DNA from 3 places in the Microbacterium sp. CR_7 genome. Region 3 is predicted to be linked to each of the others. Evidence: predicted binding sites of a transcription regulator. Region 3 holds the regulator's gene; each other region holds the start of a gene.
The links. Region 3 encodes LexA, which represses DNA repair genes until DNA is damaged. Its sites were predicted from a motif close to TCGAACANNTGTTCGA; they were not measured.
Positions count from the first base shown of each region.

Region 1: a site for LexA is predicted at 2,218-2,233, ahead of recA (recombinase RecA). Genes of this name have one in related genera too.
Region 2: a site for LexA is predicted at 2,764-2,779, ahead of RAC81_RS12225 (DUF222 domain-containing protein). Genes of this name have one in related genera too.

Region 1 is NZ_JAVAYF010000001.1:303,744-308,347, reverse strand. Features, by position in the region: gene RAC81_RS01410 (regulatory protein RecX) at 1-545, opposite strand, end outside; gene recA (recombinase RecA) at 974-2,020, opposite strand; gene RAC81_RS01400 (DUF3046 domain-containing protein) at 2,291-2,515, opposite strand; gene RAC81_RS01395 (helix-turn-helix domain-containing protein) at 2,537-2,845, opposite strand; gene RAC81_RS01390 (CinA family protein) at 2,987-3,466, opposite strand; gene pgsA (CDP-diacylglycerol--glycerol-3-phosphate 3-phosphatidyltransferase) at 3,463-4,038, opposite strand; gene RAC81_RS01380 (DNA translocase FtsK 4TM domain-containing protein) at 4,038-4,604, opposite strand, start outside.
Region 2 is NZ_JAVAYF010000005.1:73,622-78,225, forward strand. Features, by position in the region: gene RAC81_RS12220 (glutamate-1-semialdehyde 2,1-aminomutase) at 1-1,278, shown strand, start outside; gene RAC81_RS12225 (DUF222 domain-containing protein) at 1,296-2,753, opposite strand; gene RAC81_RS12230 (hypothetical protein) at 2,899-3,348, shown strand; gene RAC81_RS12235 (ATP-binding cassette domain-containing protein) at 3,420-4,604, opposite strand, start outside.
Region 3 is NZ_JAVAYF010000004.1:506,477-511,080, forward strand. Features, by position in the region: gene smpB (SsrA-binding protein SmpB) at 1-471, shown strand, start outside; gene RAC81_RS11640 (S9 family peptidase) at 472-2,337, opposite strand; gene lexA (transcriptional repressor LexA) at 2,389-3,075, opposite strand; gene RAC81_RS11650 (LysM peptidoglycan-binding domain-containing protein) at 3,367-3,729, shown strand; gene RAC81_RS11655 (histidinol-phosphate transaminase) at 3,767-4,604, shown strand, end outside.

The DNA of each region.
Region 1 (4,604 bases), on a different contig from region 3:
CCAGAGACCTCCGTCAGCGCGGTCTTCGCCGCAACCATGGCGACCCCGCCGCTGTAGCCGCGTCGCGCAAGCTGCCCGACGAGTCGGCGGAGCGCCGTGTCGGCATCGAGCCTGGCCAGGGATCTCGCCTTGGTCCGCGCGAACTCGAGGGCGCGCTCCGCGTCGTCATCCGGCAGCTCTTCCAGAGCGGCGTCGATGACCTCGCGGGGGATCCCGCGCTGCGCGAGCGCGCGAGTGAGAGCCACGCGCCCCTGCCCCTTGCGTTGCACTCCCCCGGTGACGAGTTGCTCGGCGAGAAGCGCATCGTCGAGGTAGCCGCGTCGCTCGAACTCCGAGACGACATCGTCGATCTGATGCGCGTCGAGACGTCGTCCGTCGCTCTCGAAACCGCGCAGCACGAGACGAGCTTCGGATACCGACAGTGATCGTGATCGCAGCTTGCGCACGAGCAGCTCCTCCGCTGCCGCGCGCGTCTCCTCATCGCTCTGATGAGACCGGGCACCCGCTGCACCCGCTTCGGATGCGTCGCTCGAAAAATCGAGCACGGCGTTGAGCGGACGCAGACGGGGAGTCCGTCCTGCCGCACCCCGCGCAGGATGACGGTCGCTCGGAGAGCCACCTGATTCCTCTTCACCCGCGGAGTGCGTGCGATCGTTGCCATCCCACGTCGACCGCCAGAGTCCCGCGTCCCCCGTGCGCCGGGGCACGACGGATTCCGCTGCGCGCCGCTTCTCATCGGAACGGTCGGTGGCCGTAGTGCTTCGAGACGGCCTGTGATCGTCCGTGCGGTGGTTCTGGTCGCCCGCTGAATCCGAGCCCGAAGTCCCGCGCCGGCCGCCGAAAAGCGGGGTCACGGGAGCGAGCCGCTCGGACTCGCCCCCATGGTCAGTCATCGCCCACTCCGGTCATCAGAGCACTCGGTTCTCATCAGAGCCCTCGGTTCCTCGGCCGTCGAACTGCCTCCGCATGGCTATTACGCGGGGCGGCGCTCAGCGAGCTCGTCGCCGGGAGCGGCAGCAGCCGGTCCGCCGATCCCGAGCTTCTGCTTGATCTGCGTCTCGATCGTGAGAGCGATGTCGGGGTTCTTGATCAGGAACGTGCGGGCGTTCTCCTTGCCCTGTCCGAGCTGATCGCCGTCGTAGGTGTACCACGATCCCGACTTCTTCACGATCCCGTGGTCGACGCCGAAGTCGATGAGACTGCCCTCGCGGGAGATGCCGACGCCGTAGAGGATGTCGAACTCCGCCTGCTTGAAGGGAGGGGCCATCTTGTTCTTGACGACCTTGACCCTGGTGCGGTTTCCGACAGCGTCGGTGCCGTCCTTGAGGGTCTCGATGCGCCGGATGTCCATGCGCACAGACGCGTAGAACTTCAGCGCCTTTCCACCGGCGGTGGTCTCCGGCGATCCGAAGAACACACCGATCTTCTCGCGCAGCTGGTTGATGAAGATCATCGTCGTGTTGGTCTGGTTGAGACCACCGGTCAGCTTGCGGAGCGCCTGCGACATCAGGCGGGCCTGGAGACCGACGTGCGAGTCTCCCATCTCGCCCTCGATCTCGGCGCGGGGCACGAGGGCCGCGACGGAGTCGATCACGATCAGGTCGATCGCGCCGGAGCGCACGAGCATGTCGGCGATCTCGAGCGCCTGCTCACCTGTGTCGGGCTGCGAGACGAGCAGCGCGTCGATGTCGACGCCGAGCTTGGCGGCGTAGTCGGGGTCGAGCGCGTGCTCCGCGTCGATGAATGCCGCGATGCCGCCGGAGCGCTGGGCGTTGGCGATCGCGTGCAGCGTGAGCGTGGTCTTACCCGAGGACTCGGGTCCGTAGATCTCCACGATGCGGCCGCGCGGGAGTCCGCCGACGCCGAGAGCGACGTCGAGAGCGATCGATCCGGTCGGAATCACGGCGACGGGTGCGCGCTCGTCACTGCCGAGCCGCATGACCGAGCCCTTTCCGAACTGCCGGTCGATCTGAGCGAGTGCGGTCTCGAGGGACTTCTCGCGGTCTGCGGGTGATGGCATGACGTGCTCCTTATGCTCGCGTGGTGCCGCCTGTAGGCTGTCGCGGTCGTCCCGGGATCGGGACGAACTCTCCGACAAGGCGTATGGCTCTTCGGCCTGTTCTCACCGTACGAGGGGCCACCGACATTGCATCGCGTGGGCCAGTGAACGGGGAGAACGAGATCTCCGAACCACTTGTGCAGAACGTTACGCCCATATCGAACACATCTTCGACGACACGCCGATGAAGACGTCGCGAATCTCGAAGCCGCTCCGTTCCGCCGTCGCGGCTCAGCGCTTGCGCGGCTCGAGCCGGCCGGCGCCGTGGCGGCGCTCGAGAGGCACATCCGTCTCGGCGCACAGCGCGAGCCAGATGTCGCGCGGAGGAATCCCCGCGTCCAAAGCATCCTCGGCCGTGCGACCGGACAGCTGCGTCAGCACGAGATCACTCACCAGTGACGACGCACGCCCACCGAATTCTGCCTCCACAGCGCGGAGGAACTCACTGCGACGCATGGAGGGTCGAAGAACCCGGCGTCAGTGGAGCGAGAGCTCGGGTTCGACGGCGGCCACAAGGTCGTCGGGGACGACGTCGGGGAACACCTGGATGCCCTCGAGAACCGAGATGCGGTCGCCGACCTCGCGCATGATCGTCGAGATGGGCACATCGAGGGCGTCCGCGACCGATGCGAGGATCTCGCTGGACGCCTCCTTCTGACCGCGCTCGACCTCGCTGAGGTATCCGAGGGCGACGGACGCCTTGCTCGCGACCTGTCGGAGCGTCCGCCCCTTCTGAAGACGGAAGTCCCTCAGAACATCGCCGATTTCCTGCCGTACGAGAATCATCGGAACCTCCTCCCAGATCGCCAACTCGAGGTCTCCCCCGATGGAATCGTCAGTCTAGTCGTATCGACTGTCACAGAATCTACCCTTGCACGCTGTGCTTTCGGTGTGAGCACATTTATGACAACGGGCACGTCCGTCTCGCTATTCCCGCGTCATCCGTCGGAGCAGCGAGAGCACGGCATCCACCGATTCGGCGCGGATCCTCGCGCGGTCGCCGTCGAATCGGAACGACTCGCTCGCCGAGCTCTCCGGGGTCACGACCGCGACGTGCACGGTGCCGACGGGCTGACCGTCGGGCGAGCCCGGTCCGGCGATGCCGGTCGTCGCGATCCCGACATCGGCTGGTCGCCCGACGCCGACGGCGTGCCGCACACCATCGGCCATCTGCAGCGCCACGCGCGGGTGAACGGGCCCGTGCGCCGCCAGCAGCGCCTCGTCGACTCCGAGCAGAGAGTGCTTGACCGGAGTCGCGTAGGCCACGACGGCCCCCCAGAGCGCTGCCGAGGCGCCGGGGACACTCACGAGCTCCGCCGCGACGGCGCCGCCCGTCAACGACTCGGCCACGCCCAGCGTCCATCCGCGGGCGGAGAGGGCCTCGACGACGTCGGAGGCGATCGTCACGCCGACCGCCTGGACCCTCTGACCTGGGCGACGATGTAGTCGATCCCGCTCGCAACCGTGAGGATCAGAACGATGATCATGAGCACGGCCGTGACGAGCACCCATGGCCAGAGGCCGACCACCACGTGCAAGGGCAGCAGCGCCCACCCGAGAGCGACACCCTGCACGGCAGTTTTGAGCTTGCCCATCCACGCCGCTGCGACCACGTGCTCCCTCGCGACCATCAGGCGGTGGATGGTGATCCCCCACTCACGCACGAGGATGACGACCACGACCCACCAGTTGAGTTCGGCGAGGATCGCCAGGCCGATGAAGCCGGCCCCCGTGAGGAGCTTGTCGGCGATCGGATCCCAGAGCTTGCCGAAGTCGCTGACGATGTCGTAGCGCCGGGCCAGGTAGCCGTCGACCCAGTCGGTGGAGATGGCCACGATGAAGAGGATCGCCGCGATCCAGCGCACGGTCAGATCGGCCAGGCCGTACGTGCCGCCGAGCAGGAGCAGAACGAAGAACAGGATCGCGAGCGGGATGCGGGCGACCGTGATCGCGTTGGGCAGCTGCCGAGGAATCGCCATCAGTCGCGTCCCGTCAAGCCCCAGGCGTCTTCGTCCCCCTCGGCCTCGACGACGGGCAGTCCTTCGAACTGCGCCTCCACGGGGTCGCGCTGGACAGAGGTTCCCGCAGCGGTTCCCGCAGCGGCCGGCGCTGCAGGGGCCGCGCCAGAGGGCGCCGGCACGTCTTCGCCGCGGAGCTTCGCCATGACCTGCGGAAGCTGCTCAGGGGTCGCGAGCACATCCCGAGCCTTCGATCCCTCCGACGGGCCGACGATCTCCCTCGATTCGAGCAGATCCATCAGGCGTCCTGCCTTGGCGAAGCCGACGCGCAGCTTGCGCTGCAGCATCGACGTGGAACCGAACTGCGACGACACGATGAGCTCGGCCGCGGCGAGGAGGAGTTCGAGGTCGTCTCCGATGTCCTCGTCGACCTCCTTCTTCTTGCTCGGCTCCATGGCCTCCTGCACGTCCGGCCGGTACTCGGGACGAGCCTGCCGCGTGACGTGCTTGACGACCGCGTCGATCTCCTTCTCGTCGACCCACGCACCCTGCAGGCGGAAGGGCTTGGACGACCCCATGGGCGAGAA
Region 2 (4,604 bases), on a different contig from region 3:
GGTGGCGTGAACTCGCCGGTGCGGGCCTACGGTTCGGTCGGCGGAACGCCGCGGTTCCTCGCGTCGGCGCGCGGCGCTCTCGTGACGGATGCGGCCGGCGTCGAGTATGTCGATCTGGTGGCGTCGTGGGGTCCCGCGCTGCTCGGGCACGCCCACCCCGAGGTCGTCGCCGCCGTGCAGGAGGCTGCTGCCCGCGGACTGTCGTTCGGTGCCCCCACCGAAGGAGAGATCGAGCTCGCTGAGTTGATCACGGGTCGTGTGCGGGTGGGTGACGCAGCGCCCGTCGAGCGCGTGCGCCTGGTGTCGACCGGCACCGAGGCGACGATGACGGCGATCCGGCTCGCGCGAGGGGCGACGGGCCGCGACCTGCTCGTGAAGTTCGCCGGTCACTATCACGGACACTCCGACGGGCTGCTCGCCGCCGCGGGTTCGGGCGTCGCTACGCTCGCGCTGCCGGGTTCCGCCGGCGTGCCTGCGCCGATCGCGGCGCAGACGCTCGTCATCGACTACAACGACCGCGCGGCGCTGGAAGCGGTCTTCGCCGAGCACGGCGACCGCATCGCGGCCGTCATCGTGGAGGCTGCCGCCGCGAACATGGGAGTCGTGACGCCGGAACCGGGGTTCAACCGCTTCCTCGCCGAGATCGTGCACCAGCACGGCGCGCTGCTGATCCTCGACGAGGTGCTCACCGGATTCCGTGTGCACCCGGCGGGGTACTGGGGTCTCCAGGCCGAGGCGGGTGAGGACTACCGCCCCGACATCATCACGTTCGGCAAGGTCGTCGGCGGCGGAATGCCGCTCGCCGCGCTCGGTGGACGAGCCGACGTCATGGACATGCTCGCCCCGGTCGGTCCGGTCTACCAGGCCGGCACGCTCTCGGGGAATCCGCTGTCGGTGGCGGCAGGCCTCGCCACGCTGCGGCTCGCGACGCCCGAGGTGTACGCGAGGGTCGATGCTGCCTCGACGCGCGTCGCCCGCGCGCTCGATGCGGCACTGACGGACGCGGGTGTGACGCACGCGATCGCCCACGCTGGAAGCCTCTTCAGCGCATCGTTCCGCGACGGCGCCCCGCGGGACTACGCCCAGGCGCAGGCGCAGGAGTCCTTCCGCTACGCCCCCTTCTTCCACAGCATGCGTGAGCAGGGCATCGCGCTGCCGCCGAGCGTCTTCGAGGCCTGGTTCCTCACCGCCGCTCATGGCGAGGGCGAGCTGCAGCGCATCGAGGCGGCGCTTCCGGCTGCCGCCGCGGCTGCTGCGGGCGCCCGCTCGGCGGGCTGACACGCTGACGTGAGCCATCACACGAACATCACTCGTCGTCGCGGCGAATCCCGGTAGCTCCGGCCCGACGGACTGAGCCAGTCGATCGTGCCGTCCGGCAGCTGTCGCGCCGACCACCGATGGTCGTCGGCGGTATCCGGATGCTTGAGCGCATGGTGCCCGCGGCAGAGGTGCGCGAGATTGTGGACGTCCGTGCGCCCGCCCTTCGCGTGGTCGTGGGTGTGATCGATTTCGCATCGGTGCACCGGCATTCTGCATCCGGGAAAGCGGCAGTGCTGGTCCCGCGCCCTGAGGAAACGTCGCATCGGCTCAGTCGGTGTGTACGTGTCGGTCTCGGTGACCAACCCACCCGCGTCGAGGAAAAGGCGCGACCAGCCGAGGTTCCGCCCGGCGAGGTCATGGGCGTGGTCGGGGTGCAGCGGTCCGTATCCGTCGAGCTCGGCGGGTCGTTCGTCGAGCCCGGCGAGCGTCGTCGCCGCGATCGTGACCTGGATGCGCCCCCGGATGTTGTCGAGCCCGGGGCCGTTCGCCGGGCTGGGCTCGGCTGCGAGCAGCAGGTCGGTCAACAGGTCGGCGCGCACCTGGTCGATCGTGCGCGAGTCCGCGGGGACGGGGTGGGCGTCGCAGTCGTCCCGGAAGTCATGACCCGAGGTCGAGGTGGCGGTGGGGGTGCCGGTGGCGGCGTCGGCGTCGCTTGAGGGCGCGAGGTGCCCGGGATCGGCTGTGAACGTGCCGTCAGCGAAGATCGCCGTCCGATCGAGCGAATCGAGGCGGGGCTCGACGCCTTGATCGCCCTCCGAGGCGGACGCCTCCGGCGTCTGCCGCGCTGCCACCACTCCGCGGGCGAGCTGCGTGAGCCGGTCCATGATCGCGACCGCGAGGTGCTCGGGCAGCACCACTGTGAGCAGCGCCAACCCATCGTCCACCGGCCGCATCGTCACGGTTCTCTCTGATCGCGAGCGCGCATGCCGCTCGACCACCGTGTCGCCTGCCAGCGCAGCGGCGAGGCGCTTCATGTGAGCGGCGGTGCGCGCCGGCGTCTCCGATTCCGCCACGACGCGAGCGGCCGTGTCGAAGGTGGCGAGAGCCGCGGCATCCGCTCGTCCGTTGTTGATCGCCTCGCGGACGATCCCGCTCGCTCGCACGATCTCCCGCACGTGCGCAGCACTGATCGCGCCCGCGCGGAACGCGGCCAGGACATGGGGTTGACCCTGCTCGAGGAAGGCGGCGTCGGTGAAGGCGAAGTCCATCGAGCCGTGCGCGATGCGCCCCGCCGCGGCGTACTCCGCGACCATCGAGCGCTCGATCATCGTGCGGTGCAACGGCTGCTCGACGGCATCCGCCTTCATCAGTCGCATGCGCTCGGCCAACAGATGCGAGGCCTGGGCCTCGAGTACGGCGATCTGACGTCGTGTCTCCAGCCACGCATCGAGCAGACCCGAGGGGTCGAGGTCGATCGTGGGAGTGGAAGCCATGCCTCGAGTTTAGTATCTTTGTTCGAATATTGAGCGGAACATCGGAATGGAGCGAAGAGCATATGACGGTCGCACACAACGGATCGTTGCGGTCCTGTGAAGAAGACGCAGACAACTGGCAGGGCACCGCTGGCAGACTGGACGCATGGTGACGTTGCTGCTGGACCAGACGCAACTCGAGGTCGTGCTCTCGCCGATCGAACGAGCAGCGAGCTTCCACCGTGACAACCTGCGGATCGTGCGCGAGACCATCACCAAGGTCCAGCTCACCGACGACGCCTGGACCTGGCTGCGCGGCGTCCCGAACCCCGGGACGCATATCCCGGGGATCCTCGCTGCCGGAACGTGGAAGGCCGCCGGCAGCACCGATTTCGTGCTCATCCGTCGCCATCGTCCGAGCGTCGTGATCGACCTCGACGGAGACGAGCAATTCCGGCGACTGATCCTGACGACGCGCCACGGCCTCTCACTCACGCAGGCGTTGCGCCTGCCGGTCTCCGAGGAACCCGCCGACGTCGAGGAGATCGTCGCCACGGCGCCCACGCCGGTGTCGAAGCCGCGCAAGCGTCCGGTCATCCGCCCTCGTCCCGCCTGAGGCCTCAGACAGAAGAATGCCTCCCCGCTGTCGGCGGGGAGGCATTCGGCTGTCAGACGGGTGCTGATTGCTCAGTAGTGGTGGTGCTCGTGGTCGCCCTCATGGTGCTCGTGGTCGCCCTCGTGGTGCTCGTGGTCGCCCTCGTGGTGCTCGTGGTCGCCCTCGTGGTGCTCGTGCACGCCCTCCTGCTGCGCGCCCGCACCTGCGCCCCCGATTCCTTCGCTCGGCGCCCAGGCGGGAACCTGATCGATCACGCCGGTGGCCGCGACGGACCACTGCGCATCGCGCTCGCCCGTCTCGGTCTGCTCCTCCGCGGTGGACGCGTCGCCGTGCGGATAGTCGCGCGGCTCGTCCTCGTAGTACGCGCGCGCTGCAGCCGCGAGCATCGAGCTCACCGCGGCCGAACGCGGGTCGGCGTCATCGTCCGTCTGCTCGCCGGACGCGTCGTCGGCCTGCTCGCCTGACTCGTCGTCGACCTGCTCGTCGGACTCGTCGTCGCGCTGCTCATCAGGCTCAGCGGCAGCGGCGACGTCGTCCGCATCATCCGCCGTGCCGAGGCCCGCGAAGACCTCGACGCCCGATTCCGGGGATCCGTCGGCGGCCTCGTCTTCCGCCGCACCCGTCTCGATCTGAGCCGAGCCGGCACCGAACAGGATGTCGTCGAAGGAAGGGCCTCCCTCGATGTCGGCCTCCGGTGCCGCGCTCGTGGGCGTCACCTCGTCGACGACGTCAGAAGCGGGCTCGGCCTCCGTGACGGGCTCGGCGTCCGCGTCCGTGGACGCACCTGCATCCGTCTCCGCAACAGCGAGCGACTCATCATCCGTCTCCGCGACGGCCTCGACATCGCCGGAGACGGGCTGGGCATCCACGCCAGCGCCGCCGGTGACCTCGTCCGCGACGACGTACTCGGATGCCGCGACGGCGGCGCGAGGCTCGAGCGTGCCGCCGCGCACGAGTTCGATGAAGACGTCTTCCAGAGTCGGACCGCGCTGCACGAGCGTGGTCAGGGCGATCCCTGCCGATGCCGCCACCGCGCCCACTCGGGCGGCGTCACCCCCGCGAGCGCGGAGTCCCGAGCGGAGAACCTCGATCTGGAACCCGGCTTCGAGCAGTGCCGCACGCAGCGCCGCACGATCGGCGGCATCGACGACCACGGAGCCGGCCGACGGATCCGCGAGCTTCTCGATGCCGCTCGACAGCATGAGGTGCCCCTTCGAGAGCACGAGGACGTTGTCGGCGACCTGCTCGACCTCGCT
Region 3 (4,604 bases):
AGGGAACGCGGGGAGAAGGTCATCGCGACCAATCGTCGCGCACGTCACGACTACAACATCGAGAAGTCGTACGAGGCGGGGATGGTGCTCACCGGCACCGAGGTCAAGTCACTGCGTCAGGGGCGCGCGAACCTCAGTGACGGCTATGCGTTCGTGAAGGGCAACGAGGTGTTCCTCGACGCCGTGCACATCCCCGAATACTCGCAGGGGCACTGGACCAACCACTCGGCCAAGCGAATCCGCAAACTCCTGCTGCACCGCGAGGAGATCGCCAAGCTCGCGCACGCCGTCTCGGCGGGCGGCTACACACTGATTCCCCTGAAGCTCTACTTCTCCGACGGCCGCGCCAAGGTCGAGATCGCTCTCGCGAAGGGCAAGCGCGAGTACGACAAGCGGCAGACCCTGCGGGAGAGGCAGGACACGCGCGAGGCTGAGCGCGCCATGCGCCTGCGCAATCGCGTGGGCGAGTGATCAGTCAGCCGGGCTGAAGCCGAACACCCGGCCGAGGAACGCGAGTTCGCGCTCGAGAGCGTCGACGACGGTCTCCGCTGCTCGGAACCCGTGGCCCTCGGACGGATAGAGCACATACTCGTGCTCGACGCCGCGGGCCGCCAGTGCATCGCGGATCGCCTCCGACTGCGCCGGCGGAACGACCCGGTCCTCTCCGCCCTGCATGAGCAGCACGGGCACGTCGATGCGATCGGCCTGCGTGAGCGGTGAGCGCTCTTCGTAGAGGTCCTCCGCATCGGGAAGGGGACCGACGAGCCCTTCGATGTAGTGCGCCTCGAAGTCGTGGGAGTGTTCGACGAGCATCCGCAGGTCGGCGACGCCGTACCGACTGATGCCGGCGGCGAACGTGCCTCCGCGCACCAGGGCCGACAGCACGGTCCACCCGCCTGCCGAGCCGCCCTTGATCGCGATGCGGGCCGGGTCCGCCAACCCCGCGTCGACGAGCCCGCGCGCCGCGTCGATCACGTCGTCGACGTCGACGACGCCCCACGCGCCGTCCAGGCGCTCGCGGTACGCGCGCCCGTAACCGCTCGACCCGCCATAGTTGACGTCGAGCACGCCGATGCCTCGGCTGGTGTAGAACGCGACGGCCGAGGACGCGGCTCCGGTGACATGAGCGGTCGGACCGCCGTGCACGAGCACGATGTACGGAGGCTGCTCACCCTCGGGCGCGGTCGCCGAGGGGTTCGCCGGCGGGTAGGCGAAGGCGTGCACGGGGCCGTGAGCGCCCTCGACGACCAGAGCGGATGCCGTCGGCATCCACGCGGGGTCGGCCGGCGCGCCGCCGGCGACAGCCTCGACGGCGCCGGTGTCGACGTCGACGAGCCACAGGCCGGGAGCCCCGGTCGAGCTGGTGCCCGACAGGAGCACGCGCGACCCTGACGCATCATCGACGCTGACATGGCCGTCGGTCGGGACGCTCAGCGGCCGGACGCTGCCGTCGGGTGAGATCACGACGACCGCGTCTCGGCCGTTCGTGCGCACGGCCACGATCCGGCCGTCCTCCAGCACCCGGAACCAGCGGTTGCCGAGAACCCAGAGTCCGTAGCCGGTGTCGGCATCCGCCTCGGCGCCTGTCGCGGCCCTCGGAGCTGCCGGACGTCCGTCGTGATCGATGCGCACTCGGTGGAGCGCCCAGCGGCCGGACGGGTCGTCGGCGAACACGAGCTCGTCATCGTCCGCCCACTCCGGCTGCAGGGCGGCGCGGGTCGGAACGACCGTCGTGCGCGAGCCGTCGGCGATCGCGAGACGCGCCGACTGCCACGGCATCCGCGTCGCGTCCCACTCGACCCACGCGATCCGGCTACCGTCAGGCGACGGCGCAGGATGCGCGAAGAAGCCCTCGCCCTCGACGATCACCCGGACTGCGTCGGCATCGTCCGCGGCCGTTGCGTCGGTGGGGATCTCAACGATGGCACGGCGGTGCGGGTCGACGGTCAGGTCCTCGCGCACCGCGAACAGTCGCCCGTGCTGCAGGCGTAGACCGCCGTGAGCAGGTCCTGGCGGCGTGAGCGCCACGGGCTCGCCGCCCCGCGTCACCTTGCGCACGCGCTGGTCCTTCGCGTCGACGAAGTAGAGCGTTCCGTCGTGGTCGGCCGTCCAGGCGCCGCCGCCGTACTCGTGCACTCGCGAGCGCGCGCTCCACGGCGCCGGGAGCAGCTGGTCGCCGGTCGAACTCCGCACCGTCACGCGGCCGCCCTCGGCCGGGACCGACTCGCCCCACCAGACGTCGTCGCCGACGAACCGTGCGCCGTCGATGCGGGGCGATGAGGCGGCGACCGACGCGGGGGTGAAGGGAGACGGCCAGGAGCCGAACGGTGCGGGCATGCCTCGAGCCTAGGCCGCGCCGATGTTCCGGCGGGGCTTGAGCGGATGCTGTCAGACGGCGCGCAGGACGGCGACGACCTTGCCGAGCACCACGGCCTCGTCGCCGAGGATGGGCTCGAACGCCGAGTTGCGCGGCAGCAGCCAGGTGTGACCGTCGCGGCGGCGCAGCACCTTGACGGTCGCCTCGCCGTCGAGCATCGCCGCGACGATCTCGCCGTTCTCCGCGCTGTTCTGCGACCGGACGACGACCCAGTCGCCGTCGCAGATGGCGGCATCGATCATGGACTCGCCGGAGACCTTGAGCATGAACAGGTCGCCCTTGCCCACGAGCTGGCGGGGGAGCGGGAAGATCTCCTCGACCTGCTGGTCGGCTGTGATCGGTACGCCCGCGGCGATCCGGCCGACGAGGGGGACGAGTGCGGCGTCGCCGACCGGGGTCGCGACATCGGCGGGGTTCTCGGCGCCGGTGCCCGGCAGGTCGATGAGCACCTCCATGGCGCGCGTCTTGCCGGGATCTCGCCGCAGGTATCCGCTCAGCTCGAGCTGTCCGAGCTGGTGGGTCACGCTGGAGAGCGACTTGAGCCCGACGGCGTCGCCGATCTCGCGCATGCTCGGCGGGTAGCCGTAGCGGCTGATCGACGTCTGGATGACCTCGAGGATCGCCATCTGCTTGGGGCTGAGGCTCTTCCTCCGCCGAGTGCGCGGCGCCTCGGATTCGGGGGCGGAGATCTCGCTCATGGTGCTCCTCAGGTGTGCGGTATCGCGGTCCGGATTCGAATGTCGGTGGTCCGTGATGGGGTGTGCGTATCGAAACCGTATCCGAGAATCGGCCCGATCTGGAAGATCTGTTCGAGCGTGTCGGTCGATTCGGGGATCGGGTTTCGAAGAACTCTTGACAGATGTTCGAATTCGAAGATACCTTCGGAACGTAGCTTCGCATTCATGGCTCCCGGCCGAGTCGCGGATGCGAACGCTACGCCAACTTCATCGCCGGCGCAGACGCGCAGCGGTAGAGCAGAGGAGCACCAGATGAGCACCATCACCTTCAGCAGCGCAGCGGTCCTTCCGGCACGTCCGGCTACGCGCCTCCGGCTGACGGCGCGCGGTCGCCGCTTCCTGCTCGCTCTCGCCGCCGTCCCGCTCGCCGGGGGCATCGGCTTCGCGGCTCTGAGCGGGGGCACGGCCCTCGCCTCGAACGAGAGCGTCGCGACGGCATCGTTCGAGACCGTCACGGTCATGCCGGGCGACACCCTGTGGTCGATCGCCGAGAGCGTCGCGCCCGGCGCCGACCCGCGGGAGGTCATCGGCGACATCACCCGCCTGAACGTCCTCCAGGGCGGCGCGTTGCAGATCGGGCAGGAGATCGCGATCCCCGCGCAGTACTCCGAGTGATGTCACTCGGCAGCCCGCAGTCGCAGCGCGGCCTACCATGGGAAGGGTGACTGCATCACTCGCCGACCTGCCGCTTCGTGACGATCTTCGAGGCCTCACGCCCTACGGTGCTCCTCAGGCTCCACTTCCCATCGCGCTGAACGTGAACGAGAACACGCATCCGGTTCCGGATGCGGTGGCGAGCGACATCCTCGACGACATCGCCGTGGCGCTTCGCGACGTCAACCGCTATCCCGACCGCGAGTTCACCACCCTCCGCGAGGGTTTCGCGGAGTATCTCGGTCACGGCCTCGCGGCGGAGCAGATCTGGGCCGGCAACGGCTCCAACGAGGTTCTGCAGCACATCCTGCAGGCGTTCGGCGGGCCGGGGCGCACCGCTTTCAGCTTCGCGCCCACGTACTCGATGTACCCGCTCATCGCGAAGGGCACGGGCGCGACGTGGGTCGCCGGCACGCGCCAGTCCGACTACTCGCTCACTCCCGACGATGCCGCCGTGCAGGTCGAGGAGGCCGATCCCGATGTCATCCTCCTGTGCGCACCCAACAATCCCACCGGCACACCGCTGTCGCTCGATGTGATCGAGGCGGTATACGAGGCCAGCCGCGGGATCGTGGTCGTGGATGAGGCGTATCAGGAGTTCGCTCCGCACGACGCGCCATCGGCGTTGACCCTGCTCGGCGGGCGACCCCGCCTCGCCGTCTCCCGCACCATGAGCAAGGCCTTCGCCTTCGCCGGCGCGCGCGTCGGCTACCTCGCCGCCGATCCCGCGTTCATCGACGCCCTGCGACTCGTGCGGCTGCCCTACCACCTGAGCGCGCTCACGCAGGCCGCCGCCATCGCCGCGCTTCGCAACTCCGACGTGATGCTCGGCATGG